DNA from 2 places in the Brevibacillus sp. FSL K6-6036 genome. Region 2 is predicted to be linked to the other one. Evidence: riboswitches for the same ligand, from Rfam matches in the RefSeq annotation. Region 2 holds a riboswitch; the other holds the start of a gene.
What was found. Region 2 has a riboswitch for cobalamin ahead of cobO (cob(I)yrinic acid a,c-diamide adenosyltransferase). Riboswitches for the same ligand answer to the same signal wherever they lie in the genome.

Region 1 (3,403 bases), 2.2 Mb from region 2:
TTGAACGATCAGCCTGCCCGCATCCTTGAGTGTTCCCGCCGTGCCGCGGTGCCCTCCTCTGGCCTTTTGCGCCGTCCAGATTTGCTCGGCTGTCTCCAGAAGAACGAAGACAAAACGGTACATGATCATCATCAGATCAGTCAGAATGGAGGGGATGCCGATCCGGCGGAACACTTGCAAAACCTCGGCAAAGGGAACTGTAAAAAGAATAAAGGAAAAGCAGGAGAGCGCCGCCAGCGAGCGGGCGGCCAGGCTCATGGCCCTGGACAGCCCCTCTGCCGTCACATAGACAACCCAGCTTCCCAACTGCCAGGATGCGATTGCATTGTCATCCCGTGTCCATTCCGCCAGTCTGGATGCCTCCAGGAGCAGCGCCGGGCTTCCGGCGAGCAGGAAGGCGACGGAGGCAGCCACCACGACAAAATAGATCCGCCATGGAGTGCGGGCATAGACGACGATCCAGACGCTCATCCAGACGAACAGAATGCCCTGGACAAGCGGATGGCTGATCAGTGCCAACAGCAGCATGGCCAGCGAAAAGAGCAGCTTCTGTTCGGGCGGCAGCCTCTTCAGCCTGTTTTCGTAAGCGAGGGAGTCGATCCGTCCAATCATTCTTGCCTGTTTTTCAGGCGGCCCCGGTACAAGCCGATGGCATACCCGATCACGCCTGCTCCCAGAGCAGCCTGCAGGGCGAACAAGAGGCTTTCTGTCTCACCGCCGGGAGGTTCGAGCAAAGGCTGAAACCACGGCTCGTAGTCAGGAGCCACCTCCATGATCGCTTCCTCTGCCGCTCCATCGGCTCCGCCGAATTCCGAATCTTTTACGACCAGCAATGGCACCACCGCCAGTACCGCTGCCGCCAAAATGAGCAGCCAGTTCGTCCAACGCTTCATCTCTTACCCCTCCCTTTTCAGCAGCTTCAGCTGCGACAATTCTTGCGCGTTGTAGGCTTGAAGCCAATTCCACACGAGCACCGTCAGCAGTCCCTCGCTGATCGCCAGCGGCACCTGCGTCAAGGCAAATATCCCCGCAAACTTGACAAAGGAAGCCATAATCCCGCCAGAAGCAGCCGGGAATGCCAGCGCCAGTTGAACGGAAGTGACCAGATAGGTGCTGAGGTCAGCCAGCGCTGCCGCGAGAAAAATGCCGAGCTTCTGGCCACCTTTCTTTCTGGCCACCAGCCGATACACGCCATATGCGACGAACGGGCCAACAACCGCCATGGAAAACGCATTGGCGCCGAGTGTCGTCAAGCCCCCATGCGCGAGCAGCAGCGCCTGAAACAAGAGCACCAGACTGCCCAGTACAGACATGACCAGCGGACCAAACAAGATCGCGCCCAGCCCTGTTCCTGTGGGATGGGAGCTGCTGCCTGTCACGGACGGAATTTTCAGCGCGGACAGGACAAATGCAAAGGCTCCCGCTACCCCTAAAAGCAGCTTGAATTCGGGCTTCTCTTTGACAATGCGTTGAACCTGACGCAAGCCGAGGAAAAAGAAGGGCAGAAAAACAGCCCACCAAAACAGCGACCACCCTGCCGGCAAATACCCTTCCATAATATGCATGGCATGTCCGGTTTGTGGCGTATTGAACAGCAAGTAAACAAGAAATCCTGTTATCAGAAGACCACTGGCAACGGTGCGTCTACCCCTCATTCAGCAACACTCCTTACTCTGATTCTCTAAAGAACACACGCAAAAAAGCTCACCCGATTTGGATGAGCTTGGCACACGGCAACTAACGATACTGCGAACAGTCGTTTCGTTTGGGCTCACCTCTCCTTTCCTCGAAGGCTCATGGGTGTGGCAGCAAGGTAGGTCTCCTGGCTTCCGGATCAATACGCTCTTTTGCCTTCCCCGTCAAATCGACAAGTGGCTTTCGAAAAAAGAGCATTCCCCTGGTTACAGTGGCGGGACCGCTCGGGAGTTTCACCCGATTCCCTGTTACCCCTTACTATTCATAAGGGCACCTTGCTGCATTTTATTCTTTTCCAAAAATTCGCAGATGATTGTCTATTATATACGATGGGTTGCAAAAGAAAAAGGAGAACGTGCCAGTTCTCCCTCAGGCTGTCGAGAAACCCCACAATATGTTGGAGTTTCTTCTTTCATAACAATAAAATTGAGCACGAAGTGCTGGAAGTCTTAGATAGCACCACACCTAACATGCCTTTGCAAGGTGGAGTGCTATCTTTTTTATATTTTGAACGGTTGCTGTCAGCAACGCTTGCTCTTGGACATTTTCACGTCCGCGCAACCTACAATAGCGAAGTCCATGCAGTTCTTTGGCATCTGCAAAACTTCGCTCTATCGTTTGGTATCTCAACCTGTATAGGTATTTTCCTGACTTACTTAAGCGGTTCTGTCGAACCCATTCTTTACTCTCTTCCCATACATGCCTGGTTATCACCTTTTGGTGATTTTTTGACCGTGTACACATAGTGAGCATCGGACATGCCTTACATATTTCTTTATTTGACTTATACATTCTGTATCCGTTACGGTCAGTTGTCGAATAAGCAAGCTCATGTTTTTGGGGGCAAATATAGACATTCTTTTCGGGATCATATTTAAACCGCCATTTGGCGATAAGGCCTTTAACAGGTGAAAAAGCTCGATGGCCAATGACGGCAAAGATATTTAGATCGTGCAGAGCCTTGCAGATTGGAGTAGTTAAATAGCCAGCATCCAATGCAACGGCTTCAATGGTATCTGTAAACCCAAACTTCTCAATTTGGTGTTGTAGCCGATCTACATAAGGAACAGAATCATGAACGTTACCCGCAGTCACGTGTACATCAGTTATGATATTGTACTTATGATCGACTGTCCGATGATCGAGATAGAAAAAGCCTTCAGGCTTTCCGTCACGAACCATGTAACCACTGTCCGGATCAGTAGTACTCACCTTGATTTCCTTTTCTTCCTTCACATCCTCTCTAGGCTTCAATCCTTTTTTCCGTGTGCTTCACGGTCTTCATTAATGGCTGCTTCTAAATCACTAAGGTAGGCTCGACTAGATTTTTCAATAACATGCTTCTTAAATTTACGTTTGTTCGCATTTGCTTTCAGATGAGTGGAATCACTTATCAAAACACGTCCGCCAACCATGCGATGTTGGATAGCAAGGCGAACGATTTCATCAAAAATCTCTTGGAAAACATTTGTGTTTTTAAAACGAGTTCGACGATTCCAACTGATGGTAGTGTGGTCTGGAACTCGATCTGTTAGTGAAAGGCCAAGAAACCAGCGGTAAGCGATATTCGTCTGAATTTCCTTTTCGAGTTGTCTTTCTGACCGGATACCGTAAAGGTATCCAATGAAAATCATTTTAAATAAAACCACCGGATCAATGGCTGGTCTACCGTTATCTTCACAATAGTATTGGCGTACTTTTTCTCGGA
Region 2 (3,403 bases):
GTCGTATTCGACGAGACGTTCGTAGGTGGGATAAGTGATTTTCCATGCGGCGTTGTCAAAGGTGACGGCGGGATCGAGCGTGCCTTGATCCGCGTTGATCGCGACGAACAGTGTGTCTGCTGACGTCTTCGGTGCGGTCGGCTCGGTTTTTGCCGGCGATTCCGGCGAGTTGTTCTGAGCTTGAGGCTGGTTCGCCGGTGTGCCGCAAGCGGCAACGAGCATGGAAACAGCGAGAACCAGGCTGGTGAGGACGAATGACCATCTGCGCTTCAAAGAGATCAACCCCCAACATTTTGTTATAAATTTAATATATTTTTAATATATTGCAAAAATTGAGGTTATTCAACTATTTTCGCTATCAATTTCCAAGATTCCCCCGTACATGGCTTGTCCAGTAGTTTGCCGTGCCCAGGAAAGCGTGCCGTATTCGTAATGCCACCACTCTTTGGGGTAATTGACGAAACCGGCCTCGGTCATCAGGTGATACAGAAGACGTCTGTTGGCGCGGATCGTTTTCGCCTGTTCATCAGGGCTGAGAGCGTTTTCATAGAATCGGGTAGAGGCCCGTTCGCTGAAATCGTCAAACTCTGTTCCCATGTCGAGCCACCCATCGGGGCCTTCGATCGTCAGGTCTACTGCTCCACCGGACAAATGGGGCGATGGCTTTTGCACATCCTTGCTGGGGACGGCGACAAATTTGCTCAGTTCGGCCTGAAGCGCCTCGCCTTCTTCCCAGCCCTGCTTGAGCAGTGTTTGCTTGAATCTTTCATAGAGAGAGCCTTGCACCTGGTAGGAGCGCCAGCCGTCAAATACGACGAAGCGATGGCCGTCGGGCAAGCGTTCGGCTGCTTGGACCAGGCGGAGAGCGGCGCTTTTTCGCAAGTACGCTTCGGGAGTGGTTCCGTCGTAGCCTTGCTTGTAGTACATCGGCCAGACCGTAATTTTTTCGGACAAGCTGGAGAGGGGGAGCATTGCTTCGCCGCATTCTTCAAGGAGAGGCTGTACGTAGAGATGTGGCCGCTCCGGAGGAATTGGGAGATCCTGTTTCATCTGGACCACCTCCTGTGTGTGGATATGTTTTCCATCATCCTAGCAAAGAACAAAACTTTAGTAAACTGCATTTAATTTTCATTTGTTGAATAAAACTCGATGATCAGCTTGTTCTTTCTATCCGTGCCCACTTTTGTTATGATGATAGCAAGCGCCAGTCTTTGGCTGGCTGAACATTTCCATATCGCGCAAACAGGTCTTTGCTTCCTGCACGGTGCACGCCGCGGGAAGCGAAGTTAAAAGGGAAGTTTGGTGAAAATCCAACGCGGTCCCGCCACTGTAAGAGAGGAGTTTTCCTTCAAGGCATTTTGCCATCCACTGCCCCGGGTCGGGGACGGGAAGGAGAAGGAAAGCAGCGATTCTCGAGCCAGGAGACCTGCCTGTCTTGCCTGAGCACTGATTTCCTTCGGGTCAAAGGAAGAGGTGGATCGTTGTAGCGAACTGTCCGCGCTTTGTCTCCCTTTGTTTTCCAAAGGGAACAAGGCGTTTTTTTATACTTTTCGGAAGGTTGGCGTGTACTCCCCTGGAAAAGCAGGCGGCAGTTTCGCGTTTCACCCGGAGATTTGCCCGAGTGGCTTTGTATGTTCAAAAGGATTGCGCAGAACGAAGGAGGGGCTGTTGATGAGCAAGGCCGACAACAAGCGAGGGCTGCTGCTGGTCTATACAGGAGACGGAAAAGGCAAGACGACAGCGGCGTTAGGCTTGGCTGTACGTGCAACCGGCAGAGGAAAACGGGTTTTAATGATCCAGTTTATCAAGTCTCCGGAACGCACCTATGGCGAGAAGATTATTTTCGACCGTCTCGGAATCGAAATGGTGCAGATGGGCGTCGGCTTTACCTGGACCAAAACACCGGAGGAGCACCGCAGCGCCCTTGAAAAGGCGTGGAGCTTTGCCCGCGAAAAGGTGCTTGGCGGCGAGTACGATGTGGTGATCCTGGACGAATTGAACAATGCCCTGGCAATTGATCGTTTTCCGATTGACGATGTGCTCCCGCTGGCTGACGTGCTGGATACGGTCCAAAACAGGCCGCGCCACGTCCATCTGGTCATTACCGGCCGCAATGCGCAGCCCGCGATCATCGAGATGGCCGATCTTGTGACGGAGATGAAGCCGGTCAAGCACTACTATGACGAAGGCATTCCCGCTGTACTCGGAGTTGAGTACTGATGGGGCTGCTGGAGACCTACGGCCACGGCGGGGATCTGGTGACGGCTGCAGAGCGCTTTGGCGTATCGGCCGAGGCGTTCCTTGATTACAGCGCCAATATAAATCCGCTCGGTCCTCCGGCAAGGGTCCTGGAAGCGCTGGGGAGGTCGCTTACCGCCGTTATCCGCTATCCTGATCCCGGCCATCGAGCTTTCAAGCGGGCATTGGCTGCCCGGCTGCGTCTGCCGGAAGACGCCCTTTTGCCGGCAAATGGAGCGGCGGAAGCGATGGCGCTGGCCGTGCTCGCTCTGCAGCCGGAAAGCGCAGGTGTGGTGACGCCGTGCTTTTCCGAATATGCCCAACTTTCCCGCCAATTCGGCGCTCGCGTCGTGGAATGCGCGGGACGGGAAGAAAACGGCTTCAAGCCAGACGCGCGGGAGCTGTATCGGCTCTTTCGGGAGACGCAGCTCGTGTTCATCGGTTCTCCGAACAATCCGACCGGTCTATTGTATGAACCAGACGAGCTTTTGCAAATGGCCGAATGGACAAATGAAACCGGTACCCATTTGATTGTCGATGAAGCTTTTCTCGATTTTGCGGCTCGGGAGAAGCAGTTTACACTTGCGGATCGGCTAGGACATTTTCCGCGCGTCCTGTTGATACGCTCCATGACCAAAATGTTCGCTATCCCGGGGCTTCGGCTCGGTTATGCGATCGGTCACCCCGCACTGATCGAGAGGATGAGGAGCAAACAGGTGAGCTGGAGCGTCAACGGCTTGGCCTTGCTTGCGGGAGAGTTGTGTTTGCAGGAAGCGGATTATGAAGAAGAGACGAGGCGCCTCATCGCTGCAGAACGCCGCTTTTTGCTGGACGGACTGCAGTCGGGGCTGGGCTGGCAGGTATGGACGGGAGAGGCCAACTTTTTGCTCGTTCGCTCCCCGGAATGGACAGACGCGACGGCGCTGCAGGAGGAAATGGGCAAACGGGGCATTCTGATCCGCAACTGCGCCATGTATCCGGGACTGACCGCCCGCGATTTTCGCATCGCCGTTCGCTCGCGGGCCGAGAATGAACGGCTGCTGTCTGCCTTTCATGATGTGATGGAAAAAAGGGGGGCGGTCTTGTGAGCCTTATTTTGGTCACAGGGGGCGTTCGGTCGGGAAAGAGCCGTTTTGCCGAGGAATTGGCCCGTGATGCCGCGCAG

Region 1: it holds a riboswitch for cobalamin, as region 2 does, so the genes downstream of both, NST37_RS20840 (energy-coupling factor ABC transporter permease) here and cobO (cob(I)yrinic acid a,c-diamide adenosyltransferase) in region 2, are expected to answer to the same signal.

The regions. Positions count from the first base shown of each region.
Region 1 is NZ_CP150173.1:4,197,972-4,201,374, forward strand. Features, by position in the region: gene cbiQ (cobalt ECF transporter T component CbiQ) at 1-612, opposite strand, end outside; gene NST37_RS20835 (energy-coupling factor ABC transporter substrate-binding protein) at 609-893, opposite strand; gene NST37_RS20840 (energy-coupling factor ABC transporter permease) at 897-1,655, opposite strand; cobalamin riboswitch at 1,795-1,988, opposite strand; one part of gene NST37_RS20845 (IS1182 family transposase) at 2,161-2,951, opposite strand; one part of gene NST37_RS20845 (IS1182 family transposase) at 2,951-3,403, opposite strand, start outside.
Region 2 is NZ_CP150173.1:1,228,113-1,231,515, forward strand. Features, by position in the region: gene NST37_RS06300 (ABC transporter substrate-binding protein) at 1-273, opposite strand, end outside; gene NST37_RS06305 (M15 family metallopeptidase) at 343-1,050, opposite strand; cobalamin riboswitch at 1,229-1,449, shown strand; gene cobO (cob(I)yrinic acid a,c-diamide adenosyltransferase) at 1,672-2,220, shown strand; gene cobD (threonine-phosphate decarboxylase CobD) at 2,220-3,326, shown strand; gene cobU (bifunctional adenosylcobinamide kinase/adenosylcobinamide-phosphate guanylyltransferase) at 3,323-3,403, shown strand, end outside.